DNA from 2 places in the Comamonas sp. 14P8.1.4 genome. Region 2 is predicted to be linked to the other one. Evidence: riboswitches for the same ligand, from Rfam matches in the RefSeq annotation. Region 2 holds a riboswitch; the other holds the start of a gene.

Region 1 (3,407 bases), on a different contig from region 2:
GGCATCGGCCAAGACGTTGCGCGCTTGCTCGCCGACGATTTCGTCATCGAGGATGGCGGGGTAAGGGCCGGCCAAGTCCCAGGTCTGGAAGAACGGGCCCCAGTCGATGTACTCGGCAATTTCGGCCAAATCAAAGTTCTGGAACACGCGGCGGCCCAGCGCTCGGGGCACCACGGGGGCGTGCTCGACCACCGCTGCATTGGCGCGGGCTTTTGCCAAATCCCACAGCGGCGTTTTCTTCTTGTTGGCGTGCTGGGTGCGTACCTTGTCGTAATCGGCGCTCAGCTCATGCAGGTAGTTGTCTTTGCCTTCGCCCAGCAGGCTTTGCGCCACGCTGACCGAGCGCGAAGCGTCCGGCACGTAGACCACGGGGCCTTCGTAGTTAGGCGCAATCTTCACGGCGGTGTGCACGCGCGAGCAGGTCGCGCCACCGATCAGCAGCGGAATGTTGCGGCTGCGGAAGTATTCGTCCTTCTGCATCTCGCCCGCCACGTACTGCATCTCTTCCAGGCTGGGGGTGATCAGGCCAGACAGGCCCACAATGTCGGCACCGACTTCCTTGGCCTTCGCCAGCACTTCGTGGCAGGGCACCATCACGCCCATGTTGATGACTTCAAAGTTGTTGCACTGCAAAACCACGGTAACGATGTTCTTGCCAATGTCGTGCACATCGCCCTTGACGGTGGCGATGACGATCTTGCCCTTGCTGGACACGTCCAGACCCGCAGCTTCTTGCTGGCACTTTTCTTCTTCGATGTAAGGCACCAGGTGCGCCACGGCCTGCTTCATCACGCGGGCAGATTTGACCACCTGCGGCAAGAACATCTTGCCCGCGCCAAACAGGTCACCGACCACGTTCATACCGTCCATCAGCGGGCCTTCAATCACGTGCAGCGGGCGGCCACCCTTGGCCAGAATGCCTTGGTAAGCCTCTTCAGTGTCTTCGGTGATGAAATCGGTAATGCCGTGCACCAGCGCATGCGACAGGCGCTCGCCCACGGTCTTGGGGTGCTCGGGCGTACCGCGCCACTCCAGCTTTTTGCTGTCGTCTTTGGCATTGCCCTTGGCTTGGTCGGCAATTTCCAGCAGGCGCTCGGCAGCGTCGGGGCGGCGGTTCAGCACCACGTCTTCCACACGCTCACGCAGGGTGGGCTCCAGGTCGTCGTACACGCCGACCATGCCGGCGTTGACGATGCCCATGTCCATGCCCGCCGCAATCGCGTGGTACAGGAACACGGTGTGAATCGCTTCGCGCACGGGGTCATTGCCGCGGAACGAGAACGACACGTTCGACACACCACCAGACACCTTGGCGCCCGGCAGGTTCTGCTTGATCCAGCGTGTGGCTTCGATGAAGTCCACGCCGTAGTTGTTGTGCTCTTCAATGCCCGTAGCCACGGCAAAGATGTTGGGGTCAAAGATGATGTCTTCGGGTGCAAAACCGACTTCATCGACCAAGATGCGGTAGGCGCGCTCGCAGATCTCGGTCTTGCGGGCATAGGTGTCGGCCTGGCCTTTTTCGTCAAACGCCATCACCACGGCGGCCGCGCCGTAGCGCTTGACCAGCTTGGCGTGCTTTTTGAACTCGTCAACGCCTTCCTTCATGGAAATCGAGTTGACGATGCCCTTGCCCTGCAGGCAGCGCAGACCGGCTTCGATCACGTCCCACTTGGAGCTGTCCACCATCACCGGCACACGGGCGATATCGGGCTCGGACGCCATCAAGTTCAGGAACTTCACCATGGCAGCCTTGCTGTCCAGCATGGCTTCGTCCATGTTCACGTCGATCACCTGCGCGCCGTTTTCCACCTGCTGGCGGGCTACGGCCAGCGCTTCTTCGTACTGCTCGTTCAGGATCAGGCGAGCAAAGGCTTTGGAGCCGGTGACGTTGGTGCGCTCGCCCACGTTGACGAACAAGGTGTCATCGCCAATAAAAACGGGCTCCAGGCCCGACAGACGCATGGGCGGAATAGAAACGGGGGCAGCAACAGTCATCGCACTCACCTGTGGAAACAATAAGGGATACAAAACAGGTGAGCGCCGTTGCATGCGTGCGGCGGGCCATGGCCTGCCGTGGCCCCAAGCCTGACAGGCGGGTTGCAATTCAACCGGCCTGCTGCAGCGCTCCTTGGGGCGAAGCAGGGGATTTTAAGTGCGTGCGCCTCCGCCTGACGCGGCGGTGGTCTTCTTACTCGGGCTCCACCTGCTTTTCAAAGCGATAAAACAGGTTGGGCTCAGAGACGATATACAGATGGCCCTGCGGGTCGACCGTCATCCCCTCTGGCTGGGGAATGGCCTGCTTCAGCCCCTGCAGGCCCCGCCACAACGGCAGGATGCTCAGCGGCTCCCCGTCTACGGTGTACTCCACCACGACGCCCGATTCCTGGCTCAGCATGAGCAGGTGATTGCTGGCTTCCATGTGCGTCATCGAGGCCAGATCACGCATCAGCCACCCGGCAAAGCCATGGCTGTCCCACTCACGCACCGGGTGCAAGGCCAGGTGCTGCGCCCCCAGCTCGGCCTGCTGCGCGGGGGCGGCACCGGCCAGCTCCAGCACGTGCATGGGCCACTTTTCCTGACCCACCCACAGGGTCTGGTTGCGCTCGCTCCACGACAGTGCCTCAATGCCCAGGTTCTTGTGCAAGGGGTCCAGCTGCAGTGCCAGGTGGGGGGCACCTTCGAGCGAAATCTCCTGCGTCTGCGGGGTAATCTCAATCAGCCAGAGGGTGTTTTTCTTTTCGTCCACCACCATGAAATCGCTGCCACCCAGGTGGGTAATGCCTTCGGTGTCCTTGCCGCCGTGCACGGGCATCACCCGCAGCACCTCGCCGTCGGTGGTCAGCTGCACGATGCGCGAAGGCGCATTGGCAATGCCAAACAACGTTCCCGTGCTGGCGTCAAACGTGAGGCCCGACAGGTTGCGGTGCATGCCTGCCAGCGGTTTGGCCCGCACCACGGCACGGTAGTGCGACAGCCCCATCGACCCCTCGGCCGCTGGTACGGGCTGCAATTGCTGCTGGAGCACATAAAAAAGGGCCGAAGGCCCATAAAAAAATGCGCTCCACAGCGCCATTCCCCCCAGCACGGCGATACCTGCTGCAACCGCCCACCGGCACTTTCCACTTTTCATGCGGCCGATTGTGCGGTGCACACAAGCGGCCACAAGGCCACACAGGCACGCGATTGCCGTGGGCCTGCGTCGCCAATCAATCTCCCTTTAGGTGCTGGGTTTAAACCGCCACACCCACCGCTTGCGCCGATGCGGGCAAGCCAAAGATGCGGTCAAAACACCAGTTGAAGACGAAGGTATAGACCATGAAGAACACCAACAGGCCCGCCTCCATCACCGTGGCTTGCCACAGCGAAATGCCAAACCACCAGGCCATCAGCGGAATCAGCATGGCGGC
Region 2 (3,407 bases):
AAGAAAATGATGGATTCACTGGTGGCCGTGGCGTAGCGGCGCAAGCGCGTGTCGCTGTCTTGCACCATCTGCATGGCATCGACGAACGACAGGCTTTGCAGCGGCGCCACCACAATGGCGCAGACGTTGGGGCCGTTGGCGTGGGCGATCAACTGCGTGGGAATGTGCTGGTTGCGTGCAAACGTCAGCGGGGTTTGCAGGCTGGCCCCGTGTTCGTGCGCGTCGGCTAGGCGCTCCAGTTCGCACTTCCACTCGTTCCAGTCGCATGGCGACAGGTAGCTCTGCGGCTCTTTGTCCTGCAGGTCCTGCGTGGGCATGTCAAAGAGCTTGGCATAGCTGGCCGTGGCCCACAGGCAGCGGGCGGAGGGCCAGCTCAGATACGCCATCGGCACACCGGTGGTCAGGGCCACGGCGTGCAGCACATCCAGTGGTGGCTCGCTGGGGGAACGGGTGGGTACGGGGGTCATGGCTGCACCTGGGGCGGGTGGCGGCTGCACAGGGTGGCGCAGCCGGTGGCAGGCGCAGTCAGGCGTGCGCAGATGCCTGGCGGGTAGACGCAGCCAGGCCAGGCGGGGTGGTGAGAAAGAGCAGTCGCAGACATAGGACTGCAGGTATACCGGAGTCCATGTGGGCAAGTTTTGCGTTACGGCAAGTTACAGTTTGGCGGTGGCTGCGCGCATACAGTCTGAGCGGCGTGCACGATCTTCACAAAAATAAGAGCGGCTAGCGCAGGTGTTTCATACCTTGTAGGCTTGTTTGTGCGTGAGTTGCAGGTTTAATCAGCGCTACCAGCTATGTATTTGTGAGAAACCCATGATCACCGTATTGCAACGCGTGCGCCAGGCACGTGTCGAGATTGATGAGCGCATTGCCGGGCAGATTGCGCACGGCCTGCTGGTGTTGGTGTGTGCCGAGCAGGGTGACACCCCACAAGAGGCCGACAAGCTGCTGGCCAAGGTGCTGAAGCTGCGCATCTTCACCGACGACGCGGGCAAGATGAACCGCAGCGTGCAGGACGTGGGCGGTGGGCTGCTCATCGTCAGCCAGTTCACGCTGGCGGCCGATACGCGCAGCGGCAACCGGCCCAGCTTTACGCAGGCGGCCAAACCGGATGATGGCCGCCGGCTGTACGACTACATCGTGGCGCAGGCGCGAGTGCTGTACACCGCAGGGCCTGTGCAGACGGGCGAGTTTGGTGGCGACATGCAGGTGCACTTGGTCAACGACGGGCCGGTCACCATCCCGCTGCGCATTGCCCCTGCGGCGGTGCCAGCTGTTGGCTGATGGCGGCAAACCCTGAAGGGCTCGATTACAATCGGCGCTTCTTTTCCTCCTGAGGAGCGTTGCAGCGACCACCCGAATCCGCGGTGGCGTGAGGCTCGGGAGGGCAGCAGGTGGCTGAAAACAGCCTCCTCGCTCCCAGGCAACGACGCTCACCCACGCTTTCTGTGCGGTGAGGCCTGTTAGCCCCAAATCCCCCAGAACGTGGTTTTTCAAAGTTGTTTTCCGCACGGAGAAACCATGAGCAATACACAAGACCGCGCCATCACCGATATTTCGTTGGCTGATTGGGGTCGCAAAGAAATCCGCATCGCTGAAACCGAGATGCCTGGCCTGATGGCCATTCGCGAAGAATTCGCTGCTGCACAGCCCCTGAAGGGCGCGCGCATCACCGGTTCGCTGCACATGACCATTCAAACGGCTGTGCTGATCGAGACCCTGAAGGACCTGGGCGCTGACGTGCGCTGGGCTTCTTGCAATATCTTCTCGACCCAAGACCACGCTGCTGCAGCCATCGCTGCGACTGGCACCCCCGTGTTCGCCATCAAGGGCGAATCGCTGAAGGACTACTGGGATTACACCCACGCGATCTTTGAATTCGGCGCTGCTGGCACCGAAAACGAAGGCCCCAACATGATCTTGGATGACGGCGGCGATGCCACCATGCTGATGCACCTGGGCCAAAAGGCCGAGAAGGACATCTCCGTGCTGGCCAACCCCGGTTCCGAAGAAGAAAAGATCGTTTTCGCAGCGATCAAGGCCAAGCTGGCGGTTGACCCTACTTGGTACACCCGCAAGTCCGCCCAAATCATGGGCGTGACCGAAGAAACCACCACCGGTGTGCACCGCCTGAACGAAATGTCTGCCAACGGCAGCCTGCTGTTCCGCGCCATCAATGTGAACGACTCGGTCACCAAGTCCAAGTTTGACAACCTGTACGGCTGCCGCGAATCGCTGGTGGACGGTATCAAGCGCGCCACCGACGTGATGATCGCCGGTAAGGTGGCTTGCGTGGCCGGTTACGGTGACGTGGGCAAGGGCTGTGCCCAAGCCCTGCGCGCCCTGTCGGCCCAAGTGTGGGTGACAGAAGTGGACCCTATCAACGCCCTGCAAGCTGCGATGGAAGGCTACAAGGTTGTGACCATGGAATATGCCGCTGACAAGTGCGACATCTTCGTGACCACCACCGGTAACAAGGACATCATCCGCCACGAGCACATGGTCGCCATGAAGGACCAAGCCATCGTCTGCAACATCGGTCACTTCGACAACGAAATCGACGTCGCGTCGATCGAGAAGTACAAGTGGGAAGAAGTCAAGCCCCAGGTCGACCAGATCGAGTTCCCTGACGGCAAGAAGATCACTTTGCTGGCCAAGGGTCGCTTGGTGAACCTGGGTTGCGCCACTGGCCACCCCTCGTTCGTGATGAGCGCTTCGTTTGCCAACCAGACCATCGCCCAGATCGAGCTGTTCACACGCCCTGAAGCCTACGAAGTGGGCAAGGTCTATGTGTTGCCCAAGATCCTGGACGAAAAGGTGGCGCGCCTGCACCTGAAGAAGGTCGGCGCCATGCTGACTGAACTGACCGATGCACAAGCTGCTTACATCGGTGTGAAGAAGGAAGGCCCTTACAAGCCTGAAACCTACCGCTACTAATCTGGCGGGGCAAAGCCGCAGCAAGGGCTGTGGCTTTGCGACCTCTGGCGCTGGGTGCTATCTATGAAAATAGATAGCTATCGACGCTTGTATACCCAGCGTTGGAGGCCTATTTGAGTAATAAAAGGAACTACGCCATGCGCGCAGATGTATTTTTGGTGGACAACGGACATGCCACCACCCGTTCGCAGGCCCAGCGCCTGATCGCTTCGGGCGTGGAATGGCGTTTGACGCCGTTGGCTCCGTGGAAAAAAGTCGCCAAGAACGGTGACGAAATCCCCGCAGGTGCCGAGCTGAAGCTGCTCGACGATGCCGAAGTCAAATTCATCTCACGTGGTGGTTTGAAACTGGAAGGCGCCTTGAAGGCTACAGGCCTGAAGGTCGATGGTTTGCGTTGTTTGGACGTGGGCCAGAGCACGGGCGGTTTTACCGACTGCTTGCTCAAACACAACGCGGGTCAGGTCATTGGT

Evidence for each region. A riboswitch is a leader RNA that binds a small molecule or an ion and turns the genes downstream of it on or off. The one in region 2 is predicted to bind S-adenosylhomocysteine.
Region 1: another riboswitch for S-adenosylhomocysteine. It lies ahead of metH (methionine synthase); the one in region 2 lies ahead of ahcY (adenosylhomocysteinase).

The regions. Positions count from the first base shown of each region.
Region 1 is NZ_JBYOKN010000002.1:237,210-240,616, forward strand. Features, by position in the region: gene metH (methionine synthase) at 1-1,995, opposite strand, end outside; S-adenosyl-L-homocysteine riboswitch at 2,029-2,136, opposite strand; gene AC27VO_RS05780 (SdiA-regulated domain-containing protein) at 2,189-3,130, opposite strand; gene AC27VO_RS05785 (PACE efflux transporter) at 3,231-3,407, opposite strand, start outside.
Region 2 is NZ_JBYOKN010000001.1:238,644-242,050, forward strand. Features, by position in the region: gene AC27VO_RS01150 (putative bifunctional diguanylate cyclase/phosphodiesterase) at 1-467, opposite strand, end outside; gene dtd (D-aminoacyl-tRNA deacylase) at 814-1,284, shown strand; S-adenosyl-L-homocysteine riboswitch at 1,330-1,442, shown strand; gene ahcY (adenosylhomocysteinase) at 1,522-2,937, shown strand; gene AC27VO_RS01165 (TlyA family RNA methyltransferase) at 3,075-3,407, shown strand, end outside.